One region of the Gordonia sp. N1V genome, then DNA from elsewhere that is predicted to be linked to it. Evidence: riboswitches for the same ligand, from Rfam matches in the RefSeq annotation. Region 1 holds a riboswitch; the other holds the start of a gene.
What was found. A riboswitch is a leader RNA that binds a small molecule or an ion and turns the genes downstream of it on or off. The one in region 1 is predicted to bind cobalamin.

Region 1 (8,263 bases):
AACGACGGTCAGGACTGGCAGTAGGGGCACCAGTAGATGACCCGGTCCTCGCCGGGAGGGCCGAGGAAGCCGCGGCGGATGAGGGTTCCGCATCGGCGGCACGGGCGACCGCGTCGGCCGTAGACGTAGACCCGGGCGTGTGGACCGGTGGCGCCGGTGGTGGTTCGCGCGGTGCGCATCCGGTTGGCCCAGAGGACGCGATGGGCGAGATCGACCATCGCGGGAACGTCGACCTCGGCGACCGGACGTTCGGGGAGAACGCCTCGGAGGAAACACAATTCGCAGCGATACTCGTTGCCGACGCCGGCCAACAGGTGTTGGTCCAGTAGTGCGAGGCCGATGGGTGTGTCGGGGTGTGCTTCGATGCGGCGTACGGCTTCGGCGGCATCCCACTCCGCGCCGAGCAGATCGGGGCCGAGGTAGGCGAGGTCGGACTCCGGCGTGGTGAGGAGTTCGAGGATGCCGAGCGAGAAGCCGACTGCTTCGGTGGTCTCGGTGCGCAACACGACCCGTGCCTCATGGCCGGGCCGACGCCATTTCGCGCCACGGGCGTGCACATCCCAGATCCCCTCCATCTTGAGGTGCGAGTGGATGCTGACGGGAACGTCCAGGTCGTCGCGGGACACGTCGATCAACAGGTGCTTGCCACGCGAGCGAACGCCGGTGACCACGCCACCGGACAGATCCCGGGTCGCCAGCCGAGGAACCCGGAAGTCGGTGTGGGTGAGTACCTTTCCGGCGAGGGCGCCGCGCAGACGCGCGGCGGCACGAAAGACGGTGTCACCTTCGGGCATGGTGTCCGTACCGTAGGCGTAGACCGCGTGGTGTGGTCGAGAAGCCGGCGTCGACGAGGATGGCAGCGAGGTCGGACCGCAACGATTCGGCGCCGTCGATCTGATCGATCGCCAGCCGCGACACCCGGCCGTCGTGCACGACTCCGGCCAGAGCCGTTGCTGCCGAACGCAATACACTCTCGCTGTCCTCGAAGGTCAGGACGGTCTTCCCGCCGCGCTCGACGTAGATCGTGAGAACGCCGTCCACCAATACCACCAGCGCACCAGGCTTACGCCCGGGCCGATGACCGCTCTCGGGGCGGTCGGGCCACGACAGAGCGGCACCGTAGGGATTCGCCGGATCGGTGGCGGCGAGGACGACTGCGGTGTGCGTGGACGTGTCCCGATGATCGAGGGTGTGTCGGCGCAACTCGTCGACGGTCGCCGGGGCGGCGAACTGCGCTCCGCCGAGTCCGTCGACGTAGTACCCGCGGCGGACGAATCCGTTGTCCTCGAAGATGTTGAGGGCCTTGTAGATCCGTGCGAATCCGCCGACCACACCTTCGGCGACCACCGCGCCGCGGGTCACCACGCCGTACCGGGTGAGCAGTTGATCGCAGAGAACCTGGGTGGACACGGTCGGGTCCGTGGCGCGACCGGGCAGGGTGAACCAGCGCCCCGCCACGGTCGGCGGGGTCGATACCGGCGGAGTCGTCGAGATCAGATGGCGGGTCGTGAGTCGCGACGAGCGCAGCCGGGGCGCGCGGGCACGAGATCGGTGTGCCGGGGCCGTGCGGGATCCGCCGGACGATCGTGGCGTGAGCAGGGCCCGGACCGGCGCGAACGAGTCGTTCGACAGACGACCCGACCAGACCAGGTCCCACAGTCCTGATTCCACTTCCGCGGTGATCGCGGTCATCGATGCGGTGGCCGGTGCGTCGAGGTCGGCGAAGTCGCCCACGAACTGCGCGAAGCGCAAGCCGCCGGAACCGGTGAATGTCTCCAGCAGTCGGCGATGCACCTCGGTCGTGTCGATCTCGTCGGGCTCGGGCAGCAGCACCTCGGTGAGATCGGCCGGGCACAACCGGATCCAACCGTCCGCACCGCCGATCCGCCCCGCGCCCGACCAGACCACCTCACCGGAACCGAGGAGCTCGTCGAGCATGGCGGGGCTGTAGTCGGCGACGCGCGACGGCAGGATCAAGGATTCCCATGCCGACGCCGGAAGCGGTAGTCCGGCAAGCTGATCGATCGCCACCGACACCCCGTCCACCCCCGTCAGCCGATCGTCGTGGTCGCCACGGCCGGCCGTGCGGGGTGTGACGTGCTGCCATCCCATGAGAAAGCGTGACAGGGTGGCGTCGTCGACCGGCTCGATCTCGGCGCGGCTCGCGGCGAGCGACCCGCGCCGGATCTGCCCGAGCACGTCGCTGTGACACCACTGGGTACCGGTTGCCTCGGGCAGGAAGTCGCCCTCGATCACCTTGCGTTCGCCGGCCATCCGTACCAGCACGTCGCGGATGACGGCGACGCCGAGCCCGAGCGAATCGGCTGCCTCGTCGACGGTGAACGGGCCGTGGGTACGGGCGTAACGGTGTACGAGGTCGCCGACCGGGTCGGCGACCGGTTCGAGGAACGCTGCGGGCACCCCGAGCGGTGCGGGTACGCCCAACGCATCACGGAGCCGCGCGGTGTCCTCGATCGCGGCCCAGAGCGCGCGCCCCCGCTGACTCACCGAGATGATCGTCCCGTCGCGATGCAGAGCAGCGAGAACCGTTGCCGCATCGACCGGTTGGGCACCGGCGGATACGGCATCGGGATCGTCGCCGCGGTATCGGGCGTCGACCTCCTCGGTGGTCAGCGGCCCGAGCCAGCGCAACAGATCGACCACGTCCTGGGCATCGCGGGCCTGCCTCGACGGCTCGAATCGTTGGAGGCGGTTGGTCACCTCCGTGATCACCGCGGGGTCGAGGAGTTCGCGCAGATCGACACGGCCGAGGAGTTGGGCGAGCAGAGCGGTGTCGAGAGACAGTGCCGCGGACCGCCTTTCGGCGATCGGCGCGTCGTCGTTGTACATGAAGGCACCGACGTAGCCGAAGAGCAACGATGCCGCGAACGGCGAGGGTGACTCCGTCTCGGTCTCGACGACCCGCACCCGGCGGGTGGCCACACTGCGCAGCAGATCGATCAGCGCGGGCAGGTCGTAGACATCTTGCAGGCACTCCCGGACGGCTTCGAGCACGATCGGAAAGTCCGGGAATTGCGAGGCCACGGCCAGCAATTGGGCACTGCGCTGACGCTGTTGCCACAGGGGGGCACGCCGACCGGGATCGCGACGCGGTAACAGCAATGCGCGGGCGGCGCATTCACGGAATCGCGAGGCGAACATCGACGACTCGGCGAGCGCATCGGTGACGAGTTGCTCGATGTCGTCGGGGTCGATGGTGAAGACCGCAGCGCCCGGCGGGTTGTCGTCGGTGTCGGGGAGTCGCACGATGATGCCGTCGTCGGAGGCCGTGACGGCGCCGTCGAGACCGAGCGTCGTCTTCAGGCGCGCTGAGATGGCCGACGCCCATGGCGCATGAACTCGTAACCCATACGGGGAGTGCAGGATCAGCCGCCAGTCGCCGAGTTCGTCGCGGAACCGCTCGACGACCAGCGTGCGGTCGGTGGGCAGATGGGTGGTGGCGTCGCGCTGTTCGGCGATGAGCGCACCGAGGTTGTCGCGGGCGTAGGTGGTCAGGCCGAGCTCGTCGGCGCGGCGATCGAGTTCGGCGCGGTCGGCGATCTCACCGGTGAACCGGCCGATGGCGGCCCCGAGTTCGGCCGGCCGGCCCACCGCGTCACCGATCCAGAACGGCAGGCGTCCCGGCTGCCCGAACGCCGGCGTGACCAGCACCCGATCGTGGGTGATGTCCTCGATCCGCCAGCTGGTGGCTCCGAGCGCGAAGACGTCGCCGACGCGTGATTCGTAGACCATCTCCTCGTCGAGTTCGCCGACGCGCGTCTGTTTCTCGCCGACCATGAACACACCGAACAGGCCACGGTCCGGAATTGTGCCACCGGAGGTGACGGCGAGCCGCTGGGCGCCGCGGCGTCCGATGAGCACGTTGCGTTCTCGGTCCCAGGTGACGCGCGGACGCAGTTCGGCGAATTCGTCGGACGGGAATCGTCCGGAGATGAGATCGAGGGTGGCCTCGTACACGCCGCGGCCGAGCTCCCGATACGGTGCACTGCGGCGCACTACCTCGAACCACTCGTCGACGTGGAGCTCGTCGATGGAGGCTGCGGCGATCGTCTGTTGGGCCAGGACGTCGAGGGGGTTGGTGGGTACCCGCAGCTCCTCGATCTCACCCTCCCGCATGCGCGATACCGCGACGGTGCAATGAATGAGGTCGGTGCGGTGTTTGGGGAACAGTACGCCCTGACTGATCTCGCCGACCTGATGCCCGGCTCGGCCGATGCGTTGCAGACCACTGGCCACCGACGGCGGCGCTTCGACCTGGACGACGAGATCTACTGCGCCCATGTCGATTCCGAGCTCGAGGGAGCTGGTGGCCACCACACATCGCAACCGGCCGGTCTTGAGTTCGTCCTCGATTTCGGCGCGCTGCTCCTTGCTGACCGACCCGTGGTGTGCCCGGGCCAGTAGGGTCGTGGCCGCCGAGGACGCTCCGCTACCCATCACCATCGCCGGAGCGCCCCCGGCGACCCGCGGGTTGGCCGCAGCGGTCACCGCGGGGGGCGCGATGCGGGATTCGGCGATCTCGTTGAGCCGTGCGGTCAGTCGCTCGGCGAGGCGACGGGAGTTGGCGAACACGATGGTCGTGCGATTGGCATCGATGAGATCGACGATCGCCGATTCGACGTAGGGCCACAGCGATCCCGCGGTCGGGGAGAACGCGTCGTCGAGATCCTCGGAACCGGGTGCGTCCGGTGGCGGCGGGATGTTGGCCATGTCTTCCACGGGCACGTCGACGCGAAGATCGAACGTCTTGCTCGCGGGTGGACGCACGATCGTGCACGGCGCGGCACCGGCCAGGAAGCCCGCGACCACCTCGGGTGGGCGGACGGTCGCCGACAATCCGATGCGCTGTGCAGGTGTTTCCAACAACTCGTCGAGACGCTCGAGGGACAGCGCCAGATGGGTGCCGCGTTTGGTGCCGGCCACCGCGTGGACCTCGTCGATGATCACGGCCTCGACGCCGGTCAGTGTCTCCCGCGCCGATGACGTCAGCATCAGGTACAGCGACTCCGGGGTGGTGATGAGGATGTCCGGGGGTGTGCGGACCAGGCTGCGGCGGGTCGCGGCGGGCGTGTCCCCGGATCGCAGGCCGACGGTGATCGCCGGCTCGGGATCGCCGAGTTCCTGCGCCGCGCGGGTGATGCCGGTCAGCGGTGCACGCAGGTTGCGTTCGACGTCGACGGCGAGGGCCTTGAGCGGTGAGATGTAGACGACTCGGGTGCCGCGTGCCCGATCCGGGCGCGCCGCGAGCCGGTCGAGGGCCCACAAGAATGCCGAGAGGGTCTTGCCCGAACCGGTGGGGGCGATGACCAGCGTGTGGTTGCCGTCGGCGATCGAGGACCACGCCCCGGTCTGAGCGGCGGTCGGCTCGGCGAAGGTGCCGCTGAACCACCGCCGCGTGGGGGCGGTGAAGCGATCGAGAACCGACGGCGCAGCCATTCACCCATCATCCATGTTGCCTCCGACAAAACGCCGCGACGGTTGTTCTGCTCGTTTTGTCCGATGGGTCGCGCCGGTCACATTTGTCGGGTATAGAGTTCTCGCCAGATGCTGACGGAAACCCGGTGTGAGTCCGGGACGGTCGCGCCACTGTGAGCCGGGCCGGGGAGTCACCCCGCCCGACGAGTCAGGATTCCGCCGAGCATCGATCCGACAAGCGCTGGGACGCGTCATCCCACGAAAGGACCTCCGATGGTTGCAACCACCCACCAGAACAAGGCACGGGCCCTCGCGGTACCCGACCTCTCCGTCGCGTCGGCAGCCCTGTGGCTGACCGCCACCTTCATCCTCGCCGCAATGGCCTACTACTTCATCGGATACGACCAAGGTGCCTGGTCGGTGTTCGGCAACGACACCCACATCCACGAATTCGTGCATGACTCCCGGCACTTCCTCGGCTTCCCCTGCCACTGATCGAACGAGCACGGGAGACAACCGAACATGGAAAAGAAATTCATCGGCGCCGGTCTGCTGTCGGGACTCGTCGCCGGGATCGTCGCCTACGTCTTCGCTCGGATCTTCATCGAGCCGCAGGTGGCCAAGGCCATCGACTACGAGGACGGACGCAGCGAGGCCGAAGAGGCTCTGATGACCGCGCATGGGCACGGCGGCCACGAGCACGGCGCCGAGGTGTTCACCCGCTCGGTGCAGGAGAACATCGGTGCGGGCGTGGGGACCATCGTTTTCGCGGTGTCGATGGGCGCGTTCTTCGCAATCGCGTTCACGGTTCTGTGGACCTACCTGGCGCATCACCGCGCCGGAGCCGACCCACGCTGGGCGGCGGCCCTGATCGGGCTCCTCGGCTTCGTCGCGGTCTTCGGGGTGCCGTTCTTCGCATACCCGGCCAACCCGCCGGCCGTCGGCGACGACGACACCATCGGTGCGCGATCGACGGCGTACCTCACCCTCACGGTCATCTCGGTGGTCGCGGTGATCGCGGCGGTCGTTGTGGCGCTGTGGCTCCGGCAACGCTGGGGAGGGCTCGCGGCCTCGGTGGTCGCCGCCGTCGGTTACCTGGTGGTCGTGACCATTGCGATCGCGCTGCTGCCCGAGTTCCATGAGGTTCCCGACCCGGTCATGAACGGCGACGCGATCGTCTTCCCCGGATTCCCGGGCGCGGTGATCGGCGACTTCCGGGTGTATGTGATCGCCAACCAGGTGATCCTTTGGACCGTTCTGACCACGACCTTCGCGGGAATCATGACCTGGCTCAGCCGTTCTGATCCTGCGCGCCGGGCGACGACACCGGCCGCGGCACACAGTAACTGATCGCTGCTCCACGTCCGCCCTGCACGATCGTGGGGCGGACGTGGTGCGTTCGTGGGGTCTGCCGAGAAGGTGGGTGGGTCAGATGAGTACGCAGTCGCCGCAGACGGCGCCCCGATCGCCGCTGACCCGATAGATCAAACAGCAACTGCGCCGGCGGAATCCCGGTCCCGCGCGTAACCGCCCGTCCTCGACATGGGGCTCGGCGAGAACACGGTCGGCCGCGGCGACGGCGAGATCGCCGTGTTCGGGGCGCGCCGTCGCGATGAGTCTGGCGGCGCTGTTGGTCGCCGAGGCGACGTTGCCCCACAGCGTTCGCCCACTCACCCCGAATGCGTCGCCGACGGCGTCGGTGAGTGCGCCGATGATCCCGTCGGCCAGGTTGGGCCGGGCGTCGGTCGCCGCGGTGGTGACCGAGAGCGGATAGGGCCCACCCAATTCGTCCTGCCACCAGAGGTCCGCGGCCGTGAACGATATCGGCGGTTCGTCGAGCGCCTCCACAGCGATCATCGGAGCGATGAGACGAGCGACGAGCCCGAGGTGGGTGACCGACGCAGCCACCCTCTGCTCGACACGTGACGTGCCGCCCACCCCGAGTGCGGCACGCACACGGTCCACGCGCGACTCCAGCATGCGCGCGTCCTCGAGTAGGTCGGCCATCGTGAGCCACGGTGCATCACCCCGCTGCCCGCGGGCGTGCGTGGCGACTCCGAAAAAGGGGCCGAGGTCGTCGAGGGAGGAGGTCACTGCCGGACGAGCGTAGCCTGCTCGCCGATGGTCTGTGGGGTCGACGGATGCATCCGGTTCATCAGGGCACCGAAGACCATTCCGATGACCAACCACACCAGAGCCTGGTTCAGGATCGAATACCACCGGAACTTCCAGAGGACGTCGGCGTCGAAGCCCGGATAGACGATCTGCCCTGGCGCATAGACCCTTCCGTCGATCGTGAGTGGGCGATCGAGGATGTTGGTGATGGGTTGCGGTGTCTCGGTGGCGGCGCGTGCGAAGCCGAACTCGCTGGTGTGGTCGACGTTTGCCGACAGGTCACCGAGAGACGGCAGCACGGCCAGAACGATGCCGAACAGTATGAGGAAGCCGACTCCGGCCACGAGGATCGCGCGTTGCGTACCGATCCGGGAATGCAGACGATGTACGACGTAGACCGCGAGACCGAGTAGGACGAGTGAGATCGCGACCATTGCGAGGTAGAGCTGACCGCGGGTTTCGATCGTGAAGGTGTGCCCGATCGCCGGTGGATTGGCCGGGTACTTCACGAACGGCAGCAGGTAGATACCGAGAAAGCCGAAGCCTGCGATGAGCCAGGACAGATACTGCGCGCGCAGTGCGGTCCGGCCCATGAGGATCAGGTAGGCGACGGCCACCAGAGCGCCCATCGCGACCGAGAAGCCGATGATGCCGGTGGCGATGCCGACGGTCGACTGGATCGTCCGGCTGAAGATCTCCGGACCATCGGGTT
Region 2 (11,571 bases), on a different contig from region 1:
TCTACCGGATACTCGAACGGTTGACCCCCGGCCGGTTCGTCGCGTTGAACAGTGCGATCGCTCTCGCGATGCACGAGGGACCGGAGGCCGGACTGGCCGCCCTCGATCGTATCGACGGGCTCGACACCCACCATCTGTGGCATGCGGCCCGCGCCGAACAGTACGACAAGCTCGATCGGCGAGAGGAGTCCGTCGAATCCTTCTCTCGAGCACTGGAATTCGTACGCAACCCGGCAGAGCGACGGCACCTGGAGCGGCGACTGGAGCAGGTGCGGGGGATCGAGTGGTGATCAACCGCGTAGTGCGAGGGCGAATCGTTCGATCATCCAGTCGATCTCGTCGTGGGTGATCACCAGCGGCGGCGCAAACCGGATCGTCGAGGAGTGGGTGTCCTTGGCGAGCACACCCCACTGCGCGAGCCGTAGACAGATCTCCTTGCCGGTTCCGAGCTGCGGGTCGATGTCGAGGCCTGCCCACAAACCCTTGCCGCGCACGGCGAGGACGCCGCGGCCCACGAATTCGCGCAGCCGTGTGTGCAGGTGCTCACCGAGGTCCGCGGCGCGCGCCTGCCAGGTCCCGTCGGCGAGCATGCGCACCACGGTGTGACCGACCGCTGCCGCCAACGGGTTTCCGCCGAAGGTCGACCCGTGCTCACCGGGATGCAGGACCCCGAGCACGTCGGTGTCGGCGACGACCGCCGAGACCGGGAGCACCCCGCCACCGAGCGCTTTGCCCAGGGTGTAGACGTCGGGGACGACGTCCCAGTGTTGACATGCGAAGGTCTTCCCGGTGCGGCCGAGCCCGGATTGGATCTCGTCGGCGATCATCAGGACGTCGCGATCGGTGCACAGCCGGCGCACGGCGGGCAGGTAGTCGTCGGGCGGCACGATGATGCCGGCCTCGCCCTGGATCGGTTCGACGAGCACGGCGACGGTGTGGTCGGTGATCGCCGCGGCCATCGCGTCCGCATCGCCGAACGGGACCCGCACGAAACCCGGTGTGTACGGACCGAATCCGTCGCGTGCGGAGTCGTCGTCGCTGAAGCTGATGATGCTGATGGTTCGTCCGTGGAAGTTGCCGCCGGCGACGATGATCTCGGCGGTACCCGCAGGAATCCCCTTGACGTCGTAGCCCCACTTGCGGGCCACCTTCAGTGCGGACTCGACCGCCTCGGCACCGGTGTTCATCGGCAGCACGAGGTCCTTCTCGCACAGGGCCGCCAGTGCTGCGCAGAACGGTTCGAGTCGATCGGACCCGAAGGCGCGGCTGGTCAGGGTCAGACGATGGAGTTGTTCGGTTGCCGCCGCGACGATCTCGGGATTGCGGTGGCCGAAGTTCACTGCCGAGTAAGCGCCGAGACAGTCGAGATACCGGTGCCCGTCGACGTCGGTGATCCACGCGCCCTCTGCGGTGGCCGCGACCACCGGCAGCGGTGAATAGTTGTGGGCCACATGAGGTTCGGGCGCCAATTCGAGGTGGCGGGGAATCCCGATGGTGTTCGGTCCGGTCATGGGTGCCTCCGATGCTGACTGCCCGGCGTCGGCGGTCGGGCGCAATTCCAGTGTGCAACATTTGATGCCGCCGCCACCCTTGAGGAGTTCGGACAGATCGAGGGTGATCGGTTCGAATCCGGCGCGACGGATCTGCGACTCCAGATGTGGTGCGGCGTCGGTCATCACGACATGACGGCCGTCGGAGACCAGGTTCAGTCCGAGGACTTCGGCGTCGGCATCGGTGGCGATGATGGCATCGGGATGGAGTTCGGCGAGCAAGCGGCGAGAGGCCGCCGAGAAGGCCGGCGGGTAATAGGCGATGGTGTGCTCGTCGAGTACGCCCAGGGCGGTGTCGAGGTGGTAGAAGCGAGGGTCGACGAGGTCGAGGGTGATCACCGGCAGACCGGTCAGTGCGGCGACCTCGGCATGGGTGTCGGGGTGGGTGCGGAAGCCGGTGCCGGCGAGGATGCGGTCGCCGACGACGAGGAAGTCGCCCTCGCCCTCCTGCACCCCGGTGGTCTGGTGGACCTGACGGATTCCCGCGGTGCGGAACCACTGTGCGTAATGCCCGGCCTCGGCCGCCCGTTCGGGGAAGGTGAAGCGGGGCGCGATCGCTGTGCCGTCGACGACCAGGCCGCCGTTGGCGGCATAGACCATGTCCGGCAGACCCGGCTGCGCATCGACCGTGTGGACGGTGTGGCCGAGGGTTTCGTAGGTGCGGCGCAGGCATTCCCATTGCGCCATCGCGCGGTCGGAATCGACACCGACCGACGGATTCATCCATGGATTGATCGCATAGGTGACGGTGAAATGCGTCGGCGGGGTCATCGCATAGGAGCGTGTGCGCGCCACCCTCGCCGGGAATCCGGTGGTGGCTGGGCGCACAGAGATATTGGGGGTCGTCAGCGTCATAAATCGAGCGTATGCTCGCGCATCGTTGCAATCAATCGACGAAAATTGCGCACGTGATGAAGATGTCGTGCGTCAATGGCGAGATAGGGGCGATACGTTGCGTGGGATCGACGAACTGGACGAGAAGGTGTTGGCGTGTCTCACCCGGGACGCGCGCGCGACCTATGCGCAGATCGGTGACGAGGTCGGGCTCTCGGCACCGGCGGTCAAGCGGCGAGTCGACCGCCTCGTCGAGGACGGCGTGATCAAGGGATTCACCACGGTGGTCGACCCGGCAGCGATGCAGTGGACCACCGAGGCCTATGTGCAGATCTTCTGCCGCGGCAACATCTCGCCGGAGATCCTCAAGGAGTCGTGGGAACCCATTCAGGAGGTCGTCAGTGCGGCCACCATCACCGGGCAGGCCGACGCGATCCTGCGGATCATGGCCCGCGACGTGCATCACCTCGAGCAGGCGCTCGAACGAATCCGGCAGGCCGGTGGCGTCGATCGCACCGAATCGATCATCGTGCTCAGTCATCTCATCGATCGCGGCCATCCCTGACCGAGGTGTCCGGAATCAACCGATGGTCACATTTGGGGTGTACCCATCGTGCCCGACCGGCGGTGTAGGTTGATTCCGGCGGTGACAAATGTTGTGCCACTGGGAAGTTCGTCCGATTTGTCGCGGAGGTCGGTGCGCGGAATCGGTAACGGGGGCGGCGTATTCGCCGATAGTCGTCATGAGTTGTGGCAGAGACGAAGTGCTGTCGACGGGAGCGGGTAGATGGTGAGAGGTGTTCGGGCGGGCGCGAAGTGGCGTCGCCGATCGGGTCGGTCGGTGGGCGCCAGGGCGCTCACCCTGGTGCTGGCCGCGGTGAGTGTCGGGGTGTTGTCGGTCATCGGCCAGGGCGTCGCGCAGGCGGCACCCCCGGCGCAGACCTGGTGGATCAATTCGTGCGGCATGCCGACGCAAAGCCCTGGCGGACCGCCCAATTCGGTCAAAGTGCGCGCCTGGACGCGACCACAGAACACCAAGACCGTCGTCCTGCTCGACGGTCTTCGGGCCACCAACGATCTCAGCGGGTGGGAACACAACACGCACATCCAGGATCTCGCCGACCGCGGCGTCAATGTCGTTGAGCCGGTTGGGGGTTACGAGAGCTTCTACACGAACTGGGATACACCGGACAATTTCAGCCGGCAGAGCTACACCTACGAGTGGGGATGTGTGATCAGTCGGAGTCTGGTCGCCGCGATGGACGCGCACGGGTTGCGCGGGCCGTCGGGCCACTACGCGATCATGGGGATCTCGATGAGCGGTAGCTCGGCGTTGATCACCGCCGCCGACGATCACCGCGACTTCGACGCGGCCGGGTCGCTGTCGGGTCTGCTCAACACCACCGCCCCCGGCGTGCGTGAAGCGATTCGGGTCGCGATGATCTTTCCCGCGATCGACGGGGGCACCCCGGCGATGAACGTCGACGCCATGTGGGGCCCGCCGTGGTCGACTCGCTGGCTCGACAACGATCCGCTGGTGCAGATCGGCAAGATGCGTGGACTGCGACTGTTCCTCTACACCGGCAGCGGTATCCCGGGCTACACCGCGACCGCAGGCGCTGTCCTGACCGATCCGGCGCTGATCATCGAAGGAGTGCCGCTGGAGGTGCTCTCCTCGGCGCTGACGCACACCTTCGACGTGCAGGCGATGATCAACGGGGTGCCCGTCATGACCGACTTCCCGGTCTCGGGGATGCACGACTGGCCCTACTGGCAGGACGCGGTCAACAACGCCTTCGCGAGAGGGTTCTTCCATGCGTGACCCCGACGGTACGGATCGTCGATACCGGTCGACGCCGTGGACCGTGGTCGGGGTGGGGTGTTTCGGACTGGTGTTGTTCGTCGCCGGCTGCGCCCAGTCCGACAACGGCACCACCGCAAACGCATCGAGGACGTCGGCGTCGGTGAGTTCGGTGACGGCGACCAGCCCGGTGTCGGCCGCCGCCGGGTCGGCGTCGACCGCCGCATCGACCCAGGCGCCGCCACCGACACCGGTGACCCTGCCCAGCGCGGGCACCGCTGAGACGGTGGCGCCGCCGCCGACATCCGCGCGCACCGCCTTCCTGAACTCGCTGCGCGCGAAGGGGATCGACATGGACGCCGACACCGCGGTGTCGCTCGGGTCGTCGGTCTGCCGGGTTCGCAAGACCGGCGGCGAGGACGCGGCGCGCACGTTCGCGGCGCCGGTGATGAAGCAGGCCATGGGCGCCGAGCCCTCCGACGCACAGGTCGCGGCGTTGGTCGACTCCGCGGGCGGGCTCTGCTGAGCGGGTGGGCTCTGCCGAGCGGCGGCCCGGGTATCCGATCGGGTGCCTCGCAGGCGGTCGTTGGGTCCGGACCGCGGCCCGTGGTAGCCTCGCTGTCGTGATCAGCACCGTGCGCGCCTATTGGCGTTTCTTTATCGAGGCTCCGGGTGAGCCTGCGATGAAGCGCTGATCGCGCCGCACGCCACATCCCGGAGCCCCGAGCAGTGACCACCAGGTCACTGCTCTTGTCATGTCAGGGGCTTTCCGGCGACCACGATGCGGGCGGGCCCAGCGGACAACCAGGGCCCACAACCCGCGAAAGGCATACCAGTGACCACCCTCGGAGATCTCTCCCGAACTCCCGCCGACCGCTCTCTTTCGGCTGAATCGACCTCGGACCGCCGGATCCGCTCGTTCCGGTCGATCCCGTCGCCGGACACCATTCGCACCGAATTGCCACTGACCGCGCGGCGGGCCCTTGCGGTGCAACGCGACCGCGACGAGATCGCGGCCATCCTCGCCGGCGCCGACGATCGGCTGCTCGTCGTCGTCGGCCCGTGCTCGGTGCACGACCCGATCGCCGCACTCGACTACGCGCGCCGGTTGGCGCCGCTGGCCCAGCAGTACTCCGAGCGGCTCAAGATCGTGATGCGGGTGTACTTCGAGAAGCCCCGCACCACCGTCGGATGGAAGGGCCTGATCAACGACCCCGGCATGGACGAGACCTTCGATGTCGAGCGCGGTCTGCGGACGGCGCGGTCGTTGCTGCTCGACATCATCGACCTCGGGCTGCCGGTGGGATGTGAGTTCCTCGAACCGACCAGCCCGCAGTACATCGCCGACGCGGTCGCCTGGGGGGCGATCGGAGCCCGCACCACCGAATCCCAGGTGCACCGCCAACTCGCCTCGGGACTGTCGATGCCGATCGGCTTCAAGAACGGCACCGACGGCAACGTGCAGGTGGCGATCGACGGCGTGAAAGCCGCTGCGGCATCGCATGTCTTCTTCGGCGTCGACGACTTCGGGCACGGCGCGTTGGTGGAGTCGGCGGGCAACTCCGACTGTCACATCATCCTGCGCGGTGGCACCGCCGGACCCAACTACGACGACGACTCCGTCGCCGATGCTGTTGCGGCATTAGAGCGCTCGGGTCTGACGCCGCGGGTGATGATCGACGCCAGCCATGCCAACTCCGGCAAGGACCACCTCCGCCAGGCCGAGGTCGCCACACAGATCGCGGCATCGATCCGCGCGCGCCGGGAAACCGGCGACCCGGTGCAGGTGAGCGGCGTCATGCTGGAGAGCTTCCTCGAGGCCGGAGCCCAGTCTCCCGATGCCGATCCGCTCGTCTACGGCAAGTCGGTGACCGACAAATGCATGGACTGGGCGGTCAGCGCCGCGGTGCTCGCCGAATTGGCGCGTGGCTGAACCATTTCGGCGTGGCACCGTCGATCTGCCGCGACAGTTCTGCTCACAGCAGAAGGTGGCGGGTACCGCTCGGGTGCCGTCGTAGGATCGACCCCATGATCGAGCAGACGTCCAAGGCCGAGACCGCCGGAGCCCGGTCGTCGGCACCGGTGGAACCGCTGTTGCGCGAGGTGACCGGCAAGGTTCTGCGACGCCATCGCCACGATCGGGCCGAACGTCTCGTCGAGACCGCTGGTCGGGCCGGTGTCTCGAGCCAGTATCTTTCCGAACTCGAGCGCGGCCGCAAGGACGCGTCGAGCGAACTGCTCGGTGCCGTCGCCGGGGCTCTCGGCCTGTCACTGCTCGACCTCACCCGCGAGGTTGCGGCGGAGTTGGCCCGGTCGATGAGCGTTCCGGTGCTCGGTTCGGTGCCGGCGCGGGGCGGGGATCGGGTGACCACTCGGTGGCGCAACGCCTCCCGGGCGCCACTCGCGCTGGCCGCGTGAGTACTGCGGGCCGTCACCGGCGGGCCGTCACCGGCGGGCGAGCACGGCGCGCTCGTCGATGACGTGGTCGGCGATTCCGTAGTCGACGATCTCAGACGCTCGCAGGACCCGATCCCGGTCGGTGTCGTGGCGCAACGTCTCGACGTCGTTGCCGGTGTGGCGGCTCAATGCACGTTCGATCTCCTCGCGGGTCCGCAGGATCTCCTCCGCGGCGAGGATCAGATCGGGAATGGTGCCGCGGCCCTGCCCCGACGGCTGGTGCAGTAACACCCGCGCATGCGGCAGCACCGCACGCCGGCCTGGTCGGCCCGCCGCCAGCAGCAGGGCGGTCGACGAGAGTGCCTGTCCCACACAGGTGGTCGCGATGGGCGCGTGACAGTACTGCATGGTGTCGTAGAGCGCGAAGGTGGCCATCACCGATCCCCCGGGAGAGTTGATGTAGAGGTCGATCGGCGCCTCCGGGTTGTCGGAATCGAGGTGGAGCAATTGTGCGATGAGTGCGTTGGCGACGCCGTCGTCGAGTTCGGTTCCCAGATAGAGGATTCGGTCGTCGAGCAATCGGCTGTAGATGTCCATGACGCGCTCGCCCTGCGGCGTTCGGCTGATGACGTTGGGAATCGTGTAAGTGCTCATCGGATCACCCCGAATCCGGCCGGTGCGGTCGCGGCCGGACGCAACTGTGCCACCGAGTCGACGACGTGATCGACGAAGCCGTACGCAAGCGCCTCCTCCGCGGTGAACACGTGATCGCGCAGCGAGTCGGCGAACACCCGATCACGGGTCTGGCCCGTGCGCTCGGCGATGACCCCGAGAACGGTGTCCCGAACATGGCGCAGGTCGTCGGCCTGCAACTCGATATCGGGGGCGTAACCGCCGATCCCCGCAGATCCCTGGTGCAGCAACACCTTTGCGTGCGGCAAGATGAATCTTTTTCCGCGGGTGCCGCAGCAGAGCAAGAATTGTCCTGCGCTGTAGGCCATTCCGAGGTTGACCGTCACCACGTCGTTCGGGACGATACGCATCGTGTCCATGATGGCGAGCATCGCGGGCACCGAGCCGCCCGGAGAGTTGATCCACAGGCCGATGTCGGCGACCGGATCGTGTGCCGACAGCATCACCAACTGTGCGCACAGCGCACTGCCGATCTCGTCGTCGAGTGCCGAATCGAGCATCAGGATGCGTTGGTTCAGCAGGCTCTCGGCGGTGCGTTTACGGAGGGGTGGGGAGGTCTTCTGTTCGCTCATGTGTCCAGGTTGTCGAACGCTTCGCCAGTGGTGCCATCCGATGCTGCTGTGCGCGGAACCGCGCGGCGCACAGCAGATGTGGTGTGGGCACAGCAGATCTGATGGTCTCCTCAGAGCACCTCGACCTCGGGGCGTCCGGCCGGAATGGTCACGACTGCGCGTGTGTGGAGCCGGGCGTCGGCGGTGCTGACGGTCGGGCAGACCCGGAACCGCGCCTCCCACCGGTCGTGGGTGATCGTATTCAGGACGTATCCGCGTTGGGCGTTGCCGAATTGTACATGGGGTGAGGCGGCCTTGAGTTGTCGATCGGACTCGTCACTGTCGGGTCCGTCGCCGCCGGAGCTGATGGATGTGCCCGCCAACTCGACACCGACCGTGGGCGCAGGTCGGGTGTAGGTGGATCGCAACTCCGACACCACATTCCGGTGGATGTCGCCGACGATCGACACGAGGTTGGGGGTTCGGCGTTCGCGGGCGCCGTCGAGGACACGCGCCCGCGACGCCTCGTACCCGCTCCATCCGTCCATGCTCACCGCGCGGACCCCGTCACGCTCTCGCGCGAGGTCGGCGATCGTCGTCTGGTGGGCCAGGACGTTCCATCGGCAACCGGAGGCCGCGAGACCGTCGAGTATCCACCGCTCCTGGGCTGCGCCGGTGATGGTGCGGCGTGGGTCCGCGGTGGCCGCGTTCTGCCCGGTGTCGTTGTCGCCGTTCACCTGATCGCTGCGGTGGGTACGCGTGTCGAGGACGCTGAACCGAGCGAGATCGCCGAACGTGAAGCGACGATAGGCACGAAATCCGCGCCCGGGCGGGGCGAGCCGAACGGCGGTGTTCTCCCACCAGGCGCGCATGCCCGCAGCCCGCCGGAGCAGGAACTGCGGAATGGGTTGGTCGTCCTCGGGAGTGTCGGCGGCCCAGTTGTTGTCGACCTCGTGGTCATCGAAGATCGTGATGAACGGGCTCATCCGATGCGCCGCTTGCAGGTTCGGGTCGAGTTTGTACAGGGCGTAGCGCTCGCGGTAGTCGTCGAGGTCACGGCATTCGCGATACGCCGACGCCGGTACCACCGCGGTATCGCGTGCACCGCCGCCCATCGGGATCGGCTTCTCGTAGATGTAGTCGCCCAGATGAAACACCACGTCGGGGGCCTCGCGGGCCATTTCGCCGAACGCCGGGTAGTGGCCGTCGGCCCAGGCCTGGCAGGAGGCGAAGGCCAACGACAGTGCGCCGGTGGGTGTTCCGACGCGCTGTGCGGTCCGGGTTCGGCCGACCTCGGAGATCTCGCCGAGCGCGCGAAATCGGTAGAAGTAGTCGGTCCCGGGCGTCAGGCCGCGGACGTCGACGTGCACGCAGTGCCCGGTGTCCGGGCCGGCACCGGTCACACCACGCGCCACGACGCTCCGCATCCGCTCGTCGCGGGCCACTTCCCAGCCGACATCGTGGGATTCTCGGCCCATGCCCCCGCCGGGTGCGAGTGGGTCGGTCGCCAGCCTCGTCCACAGGATGACGGCGTCGGCGAGCGGGTCGCCGGAGGCGATTCCCAGGGCGAACGGGTGGCCGGCACCTCGGACCCGTCGAGCGGAGGCGGCGTCGGTGGCGAACAGGGTGGGGGCGGTGGCCAGCCCGGCGGCCAGCGCGGTCCAGGTGAGGAATCGACGGCGCGTCGTCCCGGCGCGCAGCACCTTGTCCGGGGTGACGCGTAGCGGAATATGGCTGGGGGAGGACATGCCTCGAGGCGATCACCGCACGGTGTCGTCGGGGATGACGACCGGCCACGACTCGGTGATGCGGTGGTGAAGACCTGGGCAACGCCTCGGCGAGATGCCTGCTACGCTCAGCGCGCGTCGGTTCCGACCGGGTCACACGGTCCGGTCGGTGAAAAGGGAATCTGGTGAGAATCCAGAGCTGCCCCGCAGCGGTGACGGAAACGACAGCGGCTCCTCGCACTGGACTTCACGGTCCGGGAAGCGGCCGCGGGTAGGTGGCATCTCGGTGCCGCGTCCGAAGTCCGAAGACCTGCCGCCGTGGCCATGGGGGACCGTGGTCGACACTTGCCTCGCGGGATATGGCCGGTGCGCCGATCTGTCGTGCGCGGCTGTCTTCCGCCCGACGAGAGACCGTGCCACAGTGGACGATCACACCTCACCGCAGGCCGCGCCACCCGCGCCGACCTGGGCGCGTGTCGGCGTGTTCGCGGTGCTCGGTGTGCTCGCGCTGTTCGTGGTCGCATGGGCGGGTGTGGCGTTCGGTACCGCCGACGTCGGTGGAACCGATGTGCCGCGCTTCGTGTGGGCCGCACTGACCGGCGGCTCGATCTCCGCCGACGACGCCGCCGCGTACTGGATCGTCATCGATTCGCGGGTACCACGGGTGATCACCGGAGCGGTGGTGGGCGCCGGGTTGTCGGTGGTGGGAGTGGTCGTGCAGGCGATGGTGCGCAACCCGCTCGCCGACCCGTACGTGCTCGGTATCTCCTCCGGCGCATCGGTGGGGGCCACGAGCGTGGTGCTCTTCGGCGTCCTGTCGGGCATCGGGCTCTATGCGATGCCGGTCGCGGCCTTCGCCGGAGCGCTGCTCGCGACCCTCATCGTGTTCGGGATGGCCTCCGGGGCAGGCGGATTGACACCGTTGCGACTCGTGTTGACCGGCACCGCGGTGGGCTACGGCTTCTCGGCGCTGACCACGGTGTTGGTGTTCCTCGCACCCACCGGCGACGCCGCGCGCAGCGTGATGTTCTGGCTCCTGGGCAGTCTGGCCGCGGCCAGCTGGTATTCGGCGGTCCTCGTGGGCGTCGTGACCGTCGGCGGGGTGATCGCGGTGGCAGGCTTGGCGCGCTCGCTCAATGCCCTCGCCATGGGCGACGAGGTCGCCGCGTCCCTCGGGTTGTCGGCGTCGCGGTTCCGCGTCATGGCATTTGCGTTGTCGGCGTTGATGACCGGTGTGATGGTGTCGGTGTGCGGGGCGATCGGCTTCGTCGGGCTCGTCGTTCCCCACGTCGCGCGGCTACTCGTCGGCGCCGACCATCGTCGCCTCGTGGTGATCGCTCCGCTGATCGGCGCGGTGTTCCTCGTCGCCGCCGATCTCGTCGCCAGAACCGCCGTGCCGCCACAGGAATTGCCGCTGGGCGCGATCACCGCCGCCGTCGGGGTGCCGATGTTCCTGATCCTCATGCACCGCCGACGCAGCGTGGTCGATCGATGAAACGGGTTGACGACCACCGGGGGTGGGGAAGATGACGACAGCGGGCTATCACGGGGTCGGCGTCGACATCGGTTCGGCAACGTTGCTGCGCGAGGTGACCTTCACCGCTGCGCCGGGGAGTTTTCTCGGCGTGATCGGACCCAACGGCAGCGGGAAATCGACACTGCTGCGCTGTCTGTATCGTGCGCAGCGGCCCACGACCGGCCACGTTGAGGTCGACGGCGTCGACGTGGCCGCGATCTCGATGCGCGACAACGCCCGTCAGGTCGCCGCGCTCACCCAGAGTTCCACGCTGGACTTCGATTTCACCGCTGCCGAGGTGATCGCCAGCGGTCGGTTCCCGCATCGGTCGATCGCGCGGACGTCCCGGGCGACCGACGGGGCGGCGGTCGAGGAGGCCATGGGTGTCGCCGGGGTCGGCCATCTCGCCGACCGGATCTTCACCTCGCTGTCCGGGGGTGAGGCGCAGCGGGTGCTGATCGCGCGGGTACTCGCCCAGCAGCCACGGGTCATGGTGCTCGAC

Region 2: another riboswitch for cobalamin. It lies ahead of P3L18_RS15600 (iron ABC transporter permease); the one in region 1 lies ahead of P3L18_RS24055 (CbtB-domain containing protein).

The regions. Positions count from the first base shown of each region.
Region 1 is NZ_JARJDD010000026.1:614-8,876, forward strand. It holds gene P3L18_RS24045 (DNA-formamidopyrimidine glycosylase family protein) at 9-794, opposite strand; gene P3L18_RS24050 (ATP-dependent helicase) at 781-5,457, opposite strand; cobalamin riboswitch at 5,542-5,676, shown strand; gene P3L18_RS24055 (CbtB-domain containing protein) at 5,710-5,931, shown strand; gene P3L18_RS24060 (CbtA family protein) at 5,959-6,786, shown strand; gene P3L18_RS24065 ((2Fe-2S)-binding protein) at 6,865-7,530, opposite strand; gene P3L18_RS24070 (CbtA family protein) at 7,527-8,263, opposite strand, start outside.
Region 2 is NZ_JARJDD010000011.1:79,736-91,306, reverse strand. It holds gene P3L18_RS15650 (sigma-70 family RNA polymerase sigma factor) at 1-290, shown strand, start outside; gene rocD (ornithine--oxo-acid transaminase) at 291-2,405, opposite strand; gene P3L18_RS15640 (Lrp/AsnC family transcriptional regulator) at 2,503-2,949, shown strand; gene P3L18_RS15635 (alpha/beta hydrolase family protein) at 3,226-4,206, shown strand; gene P3L18_RS15630 (hypothetical protein) at 4,199-4,711, shown strand; gene P3L18_RS15625 (3-deoxy-7-phosphoheptulonate synthase) at 5,021-6,118, shown strand; gene P3L18_RS15620 (helix-turn-helix transcriptional regulator) at 6,214-6,603, shown strand; gene P3L18_RS15615 (ATP-dependent Clp protease proteolytic subunit) at 6,631-7,236, opposite strand; gene P3L18_RS15610 (ATP-dependent Clp protease proteolytic subunit) at 7,233-7,847, opposite strand; gene P3L18_RS15605 (alkaline phosphatase D family protein) at 7,958-9,574, opposite strand; cobalamin riboswitch at 9,676-9,886, shown strand; gene P3L18_RS15600 (iron ABC transporter permease) at 9,975-11,048, shown strand; gene P3L18_RS15595 (ABC transporter ATP-binding protein) at 11,080-11,571, shown strand, end outside.